2 regions of the Stenotrophomonas sp. 57 genome follow, and region 1 is predicted to be linked to the other one. Evidence: riboswitches for the same ligand, from Rfam matches in the RefSeq annotation. Region 1 holds a riboswitch; the other holds the start of a gene.
What was found. Region 1 has a riboswitch for glycine ahead of QP512_RS18100 (trimeric intracellular cation channel family protein). Riboswitches for the same ligand answer to the same signal wherever they lie in the genome.
Positions count from the first base shown of each region.

Region 2: another riboswitch for glycine. It lies ahead of gcvP (aminomethyl-transferring glycine dehydrogenase); the one in region 1 lies ahead of QP512_RS18100 (trimeric intracellular cation channel family protein).

Region 1 covers NZ_CP127407.1:3,936,161-3,940,146, forward strand. Annotated here, with positions in the region: gene QP512_RS18080 (hypothetical protein) at 1-283, opposite strand, end outside; partial or broken gene QP512_RS18085 (nuclear transport factor 2 family protein) at 287-719, opposite strand; gene QP512_RS18090 (hypothetical protein) at 788-1,204, opposite strand; gene QP512_RS18095 (GIY-YIG nuclease family protein) at 1,349-1,624, opposite strand; glycine riboswitch at 1,665-1,754, shown strand; glycine riboswitch at 1,768-1,871, shown strand; gene QP512_RS18100 (trimeric intracellular cation channel family protein) at 1,956-2,573, shown strand; gene QP512_RS18105 (3-deoxy-7-phosphoheptulonate synthase) at 2,785-3,858, opposite strand.
Region 2 covers NZ_CP127407.1:3,245,467-3,249,452, forward strand. Annotated here, with positions in the region: gene QP512_RS15035 (siderophore-interacting protein) at 1-408, opposite strand, end outside; gene QP512_RS15040 (multidrug effflux MFS transporter) at 548-1,774, opposite strand; glycine riboswitch at 2,076-2,178, shown strand; gene gcvP (aminomethyl-transferring glycine dehydrogenase) at 2,241-3,986, shown strand, end outside.

The DNA.
Region 1 (3,986 bases):
GGTGGCGTCGGGCAATCCAGAAGGCCTCCCGCTCCACTTCAGGCACCTTCTTCTTCATCACGTCCTTGTCGAAGAACCGGGCGATGAAACGCCACGGGTCCACCGGCTGGTATCCCGTTCGTGGTTCACTGGTGCACGCAGCCACACCACTCGGCACACGGTCTGCCGGCTGCGGCCGGCCTTCGGCCAGCGTCAGCCCGAGCAGGTACAGAAGGCCAGGCAGCAGCGCGATGCCGGCGATTAGCACGACGACGGAGATCCATGCTTTGCCGGCGGCACGCATCGCTCACTGTGCCTTCGGCTTCGGGTACCACAACGCGTTGACGATGACCCAGCGTTGGTCAAAGCGCCCCATGTGGAAGTAATCGACGAACCATGGGGTTTCCAACCGCACCGAGGCCGCGTTGCCGGTCAAGTCCAGCACCGTGCAGCGACGGTCCCATTGATCCTTCGGCGTCTTCAGCGCGCCCTGCTTTGTCAGCGAAACCAGTTCCTCCTTCGACATGCGGCGCAGGCCTGAGCCGCTCGTCGGGCGTATCGCCGAGCACCGCGCGCTTGGCCAGGTCCGGATGCAGGGAACGGGCGACGCGCTGCGGGTCGGCTTCCAGCTGGCCATCGACGTAGTCGTGGCAGGTGGCTTCGGTGGGCGCGAGGGTGGCTGGGTCGGCGGCAGGACTTGTGGCTACGGAAAGGGCGAACAACAGGGCGATCGTGGACATCCGGGTCTCCAGCGCTGAGGGCTGGGCGATCGTGGCATGTGCAAGCCGCATCCCCGCATGGCGTGGATCTACGGCATCAGGCCCATTTCGTCGGTGCCCAGCTGCATGTACATGAACGCAGCGGCTTCTACAGACATGGGCTGCCCCTGCGGGAAGCTGTCCAACCAGGTGGTGATGCGCGCATGGCGCCCCGCCAGCGCATCCGCCAATGCCTGCTTTTCCGCGTCAGTGGCGCGCTCCTGCATTTCGTTGCGAAGCACGTCATCGCCGATCCCCCACCTTTCTGCGAACGGGATCAGATCGATCAGATCGGGAGGGACCCGGTCACGACGCAGGTGGATCGGTTCGGGTGTCCTCGGGCCATACGCGGCCAGCTCAGCGGCGGTGCCGATCTGCCCCTGCTGCAGTGGCGGTGGCGATGGTTCCTGGGTGCAGGCCAGAAGGGCCACGCAGGCAGCCAACTGCAGTATCCCGCGGTTCTTCATCGGACGGATCCATGTGTCGATGGGTGTGGCGATCATGGCATGGACAAGGCCTACCCACGCACGGCGTGGATCTACCGTAGAGCCCAGTCCATGCCCGGGCCCCGCATCGTGCAGACGGAACAGAAGCCGAGCGTGGGCTCGGCTCTACAGAAGCGCGGGATCCGGCGCCTGCAGCCAGGCCAGCTTGCGTTCGCGCGGCTGCTGCTTGAGCTGCCATTCGGCGCGCGAGGCGGCGGCGCGGTCCGGGTACTCGCGCACGGCAAGGATGCGCAGCGGCGGCCGGGCGCGGGTGTAGCGGGCGCCCTTGCCGGCCTGGTGGGCGGCGAAACGCGCGTCCACGTCGGTGCTGATACCGGCGTAGAAGCTGCCGTCGCGGCATTCGAGCAGGTACAGGAACCACGGGCGGAGGGACGGGGCCATGGCCGGATTATGCCGTGCTGCACTGCAGCGGATATACTGGCGCCCGAATGCAGGAGAGAGGCGCCGCGCTGGCGCCCGCCGAAGGCGCAGGCTCCCATGATCGCTCAGGCCGGTGGGCTGGAATCCCACCAACCATGCATTCGACTCGCCGAGCTGGAGAGAGGTCACCGGGCACGCCCGGGACGATCCGCCGAAGGGGCACGCGGCCTACGCCGCTGAACTCTCAGGCAAAAGGACAGCGGGAGCGGCACCGGTCATCGTCATCCCGTCATTGCGCAGGCAGTGGCGGTATAGGCGCATGGCCGGCCCCACCGCGCCCGGAGCCTGCCCCATGCTGCTGTCCATCATCTACCTGATCGCCATTTCCGCCGAAGCCATGACCGGCGCCCTGGCCGCCGGCCGCCGCCGCATGGACCTGTTCGGTGTGGTCATGATCGCCTGCGTCACCGCGCTCGGAGGCGGTTCGCTGCGCGACATCCTGCTCGGCCACTATCCGCTGGGCTGGGTGAAGCATCCCGAGTACCTGGGCTTCACCGTGTGCGCGGCGCTGATCGCCACATGGGTGGCTCGCTGGATGCACCACTTCCGCCGTACCTTCCTGGTGCTCGATGGCCTGGGCCTCATCGCCTTCACCCTGATCGGCTGCTCGATTGCGCGCGAAGCGGGCCATGCGATGCCGATCGTGCTGATCGCCGGCATGCTGACCGGCGCGTTCGGCGGCGTGCTGCGCGACATCCTCTGCAACGAGGTGCCGCTGATCTTCCAGAAGGAGCTGTACGCGATCATCGCGTTGCTGACCGGCGCGGCGTACCTGTTGCTGCTGCACTGGGGCGTGGCCGACGCCACCGCGATCCTGTGCTGCCTGGGCGGCGGCTTCGCGTTGCGCCTGCTGGCGATCCACTACCGCTGGGAAATGCCGAAGTTCGTGTATCACGACGAAGTGCATTGAACGATAGCGTGTTCGCCGGGCATGGCCCGGCGCTACCCTTCGCGCCCTGCACCACCCCGGCGATGTACCTGGCGCTGTCGCTCATGCGCAGCGCCAGGCGCATCGCCGGTGCAGATGGGCCGGTCTCCAACTCCGACCGGCCCTGATCGCGGCCGCACCCCCGCAGGCGCTGGCCGCCATCCACACTCGTGCCGCCGTGAGGCGGCTTTCATCAGGCCGCTTCGGACACCTTCACTTCGCGACGGGCGCGCACGGCCGCAGCCAGTCGCTCCAGCACCGTCACGGTGGTGTCCCAGTCGATGCAGCCATCGGTGATGCTCTGCCCGTAGACCAGCGGCTGGCCTTCCACCAGTTCCTGGCGGCCACCCACCAGATGGCTCTCGATCATCACACCCACGATGCGCTGTTCCCCGTCTTCCAACTGAACGGCGATGTCCTCGATCACCTTCGGCTGGTTCTCGGGGTTCTTCAGGCTGTTGGCGTGGCTGGCGTCGATCATCAGGCGCGTCGGCAACCTGGCCTTGGCCAGTGCCTGGCAGGCCTCGGCCACACTGCCCGCGTCGTAGTTCGGCTGCTTGCCGCCACGCAGGATCACATGGCAATCCGGGTTGCCGGTGGTCGAAACGATGGCGGTGCCACCCTGCTTAGTCACCGACAGGAAATGATGCGGATTCGAAGCGGCACCCACCGCGTCGGCGGAGATCTTCACGTTGCCGTCGGTGCCATTCTTGAAGCCGACCGGGCACGACAGCCCCGACGCCAGTTCGCGATGCACCTGGCTTTCAGTAGTGCGCGCACCAATGGCACCCCATGCCACCAGATCGGCGATGTACTGCGGCGAGATCACGTCAAGGAACTCGACACCGGCGGGCAGGCCGAGCTTGTTGATGTCGCGCAGCAGGCCACGGGCGATGCGCAGGCCCTTGTCGATCCTGAAGCTGCCATCCAGGTCCGGATCGTTGATCAGGCCCTTCCAGCCCACCGTGGTGCGCGGCTTCTCGAAGTACACGCGCATGACGATTTCCAGTTCGCCGGCCAGCGCATCGCGCAGCGGCTTCAGGCGCTGTGCGTACTCGATGGCGGCGTTCGGGTCGTGGATCGAGCACGGGCCCACCACCACGGCCAGGCGGTCATCACGGCCATGCAGGATCTGGTGCAGAGCCGCGCGCGAGGCGCTGACGGTGTCGGAGGCTTCATCGTCACAGGGCAGCATCGCCAGCAGCTGGGCCGGCGGTGTCAGGGGTTCGATGGTGCGGATACGCAGGTCGTCGGTGTGCGGGGGCATTGGGGGAGATCTCCGGAACGTTGGGGGTCCCCAGCGTGGCGACATGAAAAAAGCCGCCAGGTTCGCTGGCGGCTTTCGGGAATGCGTCTGAAGCTTTCTTCAGGGTGAGCGCAGTCCTTCCTCCGCCA
Region 2 (3,986 bases), 690 kb from region 1:
TTCGCTGCTGTCGGTACAGTCGGCATCGGGGGCCAGCAGCACCACGCGGTCGCCCGGGCGGGCGTGGATGGCCCAGCGCGAGGCCGGCCCGGTCTCGCCATGCAGGACAAAATCCACGTCAACCTCGCACTGTTCCGCGCGCAGCTGGCGGATGGTGTAGGTGCGCATCGGCGGACGCTGGTCGTCCGGCAACGCCCGGTAGCGCGGATACCAGTCCTCGCCACTGGGCACCTGCGGCACGTCCTGGCCGGGCAAGGGGAAGAACACCTTGATGCGCTGGTCCGGGCCTTCGGTCTTCATCCGCGCCACGTCGGCACCGGTGAACACCATGCGGTCCAGGGAAGGGGAAAGAACGCGGCGCTCCTTCAGCGCCACCTCGAACAGGCGGTAGGTCTGCTGCGCAGCCATGGGAACCTCATGCAACGACATCGGATCGGCTGGCTGTCGTGCATCCACGCACCGGCTGGCTGGAGTCGTCAGCCTAGTCCGGTCGTTCCTCGTCGCAAGCGTTGCGGGCATCGCGGCCCGCCCTACCCCTGCGCGCTGCTCAATGGCCCGTGCAGGCTGCCTGCGCTGCGCGTTCACGCTGGTGTTCCCAGTACCAGAACACGAAGCCAGCAGCGAAGAATGCGGCCTGCCCCAGCGCCAGGTGCAGCGGGCTGGCACTGAGCAGCGGCGACACCACGCCCGCCACCACCGTGCTGATCATCAGCTGCACGAAGGCCTGCAGCGACGACGCCAGGCCACGCTGGTGCGGGTACATGTCCAGCACCGCCAGGGCCAGGATCGGGAAGATCAGCGACATGCCCATGCCGCCCAGGAAGATCGGCAGCACCGCCCACGGCAGCACGAACTGCGGCGACAGCGCCACGTAGGCGACATTCAGCAGCGCCGACAGCGCGCACAGGCTGAAACCGATGGCGACCTGGCGTGTGGGCGTGGTGTGCCCGGCCATGCGCCCGGACAGGAACGAGCCGGTGGTCATGCCGCCGATGGTGGGAATGAACAACCAGGCGAAACCGCCCTCGCCTAGATGCAGGTGCTGCATCACGAACACCGGCGCCGAGGAGATGTACAGGAAGATGCCGCCGAAACCGATGCTGCCGGCCAGCGCCAGGCGCAGGAAGCGCGGGCTGAAGCCGATGCGCACGTAGTCACGCAGCAGCACGCGCGGCGACAGCGGCACCCGTGCCTCGACCGGATGGGTTTCCGGCAGGAAGCGCGCGGTGGCCGCAAGCAGGACCAGTGCGAAGACCACCAGGAACCAGAAGATCAGCGGCCAGCCTGCACCACTGAGCAGGATCCAGCCGCCGATGATCGGTGCGATGGCCGGGGCGATGCCGAACAGCATCGACACCTGGCTCATCAGCCGCTGCGCGTCATGGCCATGGTAGAGATCGCGGATCACCGCGCGGCCGACGATCATGCCGACACCCGCCGACAGGCCCTGCAGCGCGCGGAACGCCAGCAGCGTGGGCAGGTCGGTGGACAGCGCGCAGCCGACCGAGGCACCGACGAACACCACCAGACCGCCGAGGATCACCCGCTTGCGGCCCCAGGCATCGGACAGCGGGCCGTGCGCCAGGCTCATCAGGCCGTAGAACAGCAGGTACACGCTGATGGTCTGCTGCACCGCCACCTCGTCCACCGCCAAGCGCTGGGCCAGCTGCGGGAACGCCGGGAAGATGGTGTCGATCGAGAACGGGCCGAACATGGCCAGGCCGGCAAGCAGCAGGGCCATGCGGCGGGTGGAGGGGGCAACAGCGGCGGTCATGGAGGCAGCGTCCGGCAGGTCCGTGCGGGGCACGCACGGCGGGCGCCGGTCCCGCAGCAACGGGGACGGCGCCAGATGAATTCGGGTATCCGCCCATCATAGGTGGGGATTGCGCCTGACGCCATGCAGCACTGCACAAAACGCACGGCCGGGCCATCGGCCATTCAGGCGCGGCGGCACCGACCAGCAGCCGCTGGCCGGGCCCGCAAGGGGCTATAATCGGCGGGCAACACGGTGGGAGAAGCGGAACACCGCTGCCGAAGGCGCAACGCCCGTAATCGCTCAGGCCCGATACCACCCGTAACACAACTCTGGAGAGACCGGTTCGATCCGGCGCCGAAGGGGCACGAAGCTGCGGTTTTCCGCGCTTTTAAACTCTCAGGCAAAAGGACAGAGGGGCGCCCCGCAGACCGCCGACCGGCGGCTTGTGCCCGTGCGTGTGCCCTTTCCTGACGGATCCTTCGCCATGTCCCAGAACACCCCTTCCCTGCGTGAGCTCGAGCACCACAACGCGTTCGTCGAGCGCCACATCGGCCCCAACGACGCCGAGATCGCGCAGATGCTCGATGTCGTCGGCCACGCGTCGCTGGATGCGATGACCGATGCCATCGTGCCGGCCAAGATCAAGTCGCCGGCGCCGCTGGCGCTGCCGGAGTCGATGACCGAAGTGCAGGCACTGGCGAAGATCCGTGCCATCGCCGACAAGAACACCGTGCTGCGCAGCTTCATCGGCCAGGGCTACTACGGCACCCACACGCCGAACGTGATCCTGCGCAACATCCTGGAAAACCCGGCCTGGTACACCGCCTACACCCCGTACCAGGCGGAAATCTCGCAGGGCCGCATGGAAGCGCTGATCAACTTCCAGACCCTGTGTGCCGACCTCACCGGCATGGAAATCGCCAACGCCTCGCTGCTGGACGAAGCCACCGCCGCTGCTGAAGCGATGACCCTGGCCAAGCGCTCGGCCAAGTCCAAGTCGGACACCTTCTTCGTGCACGACGCCGTGCATCCGCAGACGCTGGAACTGCTGCGCACCCGCGCCGAGCCGATGGGCATCGTGCTGCGTGTCGGCACCCCGGCCGAAGCGCTGGATGCGGAAGCCTTCGGCCTGCTGCTGCAGTATCCGGATACCTTCGGCCAGGTGGGCGACTACAAGGCGCTGGTCGATGCCGTGCACGCACGTGGCGGCCTGGTGGCCGTGGCTACCGACCTGCTGGCCCTGACCCTGCTGGCCGCCCCGGGCGAATGGGGCGCGGACATCGTGGTCGGCAACAGCCAGCGCTTCGGCGTGCCGTTCGGCTTCGGTGGCCCGCATGCGGCGTTCATGGCCTGCCGCGATGCCTACAAGCGTTCGATGCCGGGCCGCCTGATCGGTGTTTCGGTCGATGCCCAGGGCAACCCGGCCTACCGCCTGACCCTGCAGACCCGCGAGCAGCACATCCGCCGCGAGAAGGCGACGTCCAACATCTGTACCGCGCAGGTGCTGCTGGCGGTGATGGCCTCGATGTACGCCGTTTACCACGGCCCGGAAGGCCTGACCCGCATCGCCCGCCGCACCCATCGCCTGGCCTCGATCCTGGCCGCAGCGCTGCGCAATGCCGGCGTGCAGGTCGGTGGCGACTTCTTCGACACCCTGCATGTCACCGGCGTGCACGCCGATGAGATCCACGTCAAGGCACGCGCTGCCGGTTACAACCTGCGCGCGATCGACAGCGACTCGGTCGGCATCAGCCTGGACGAAACCGCCACCCGCGCCGACGTGGTTGCGCTGGCTGCGGTGTTCGGTGCCCAGGCCGACGTCGACGCGCTGGACGCCAGCACCGCCGACGCGCTGCCGGCCGGCCTGCTGCGCCAGTCCGCGTTCCTGACCCATCCGGTGTTCAACACCCACCACAGCGAGCACGAACTGCTGCGCTACCTGCGTTCGCTGGCCGACAAGGACCTGGCGATGGACCGCACGATGATCCCGCTGGGCTCGTGCACCATGAAGCTCAACGCCACCGCCGAAATGATTCCGGTGACGTGGCCGGAGTTCTCGCAGATCCACCCGCTGGTGCCGGCCGACCAGGCGCTGGGCTACAAGGAACTGATCGATACGCTGGAAGCGATGCTGGTGGAATGCACCGGCTACGACGCGGTCAGCCTGCAGCCGAACTCCGGCGCGCAGGGCGAGTACGCCGGCCTGCTGGCGATCCGCGCCTACCACCGC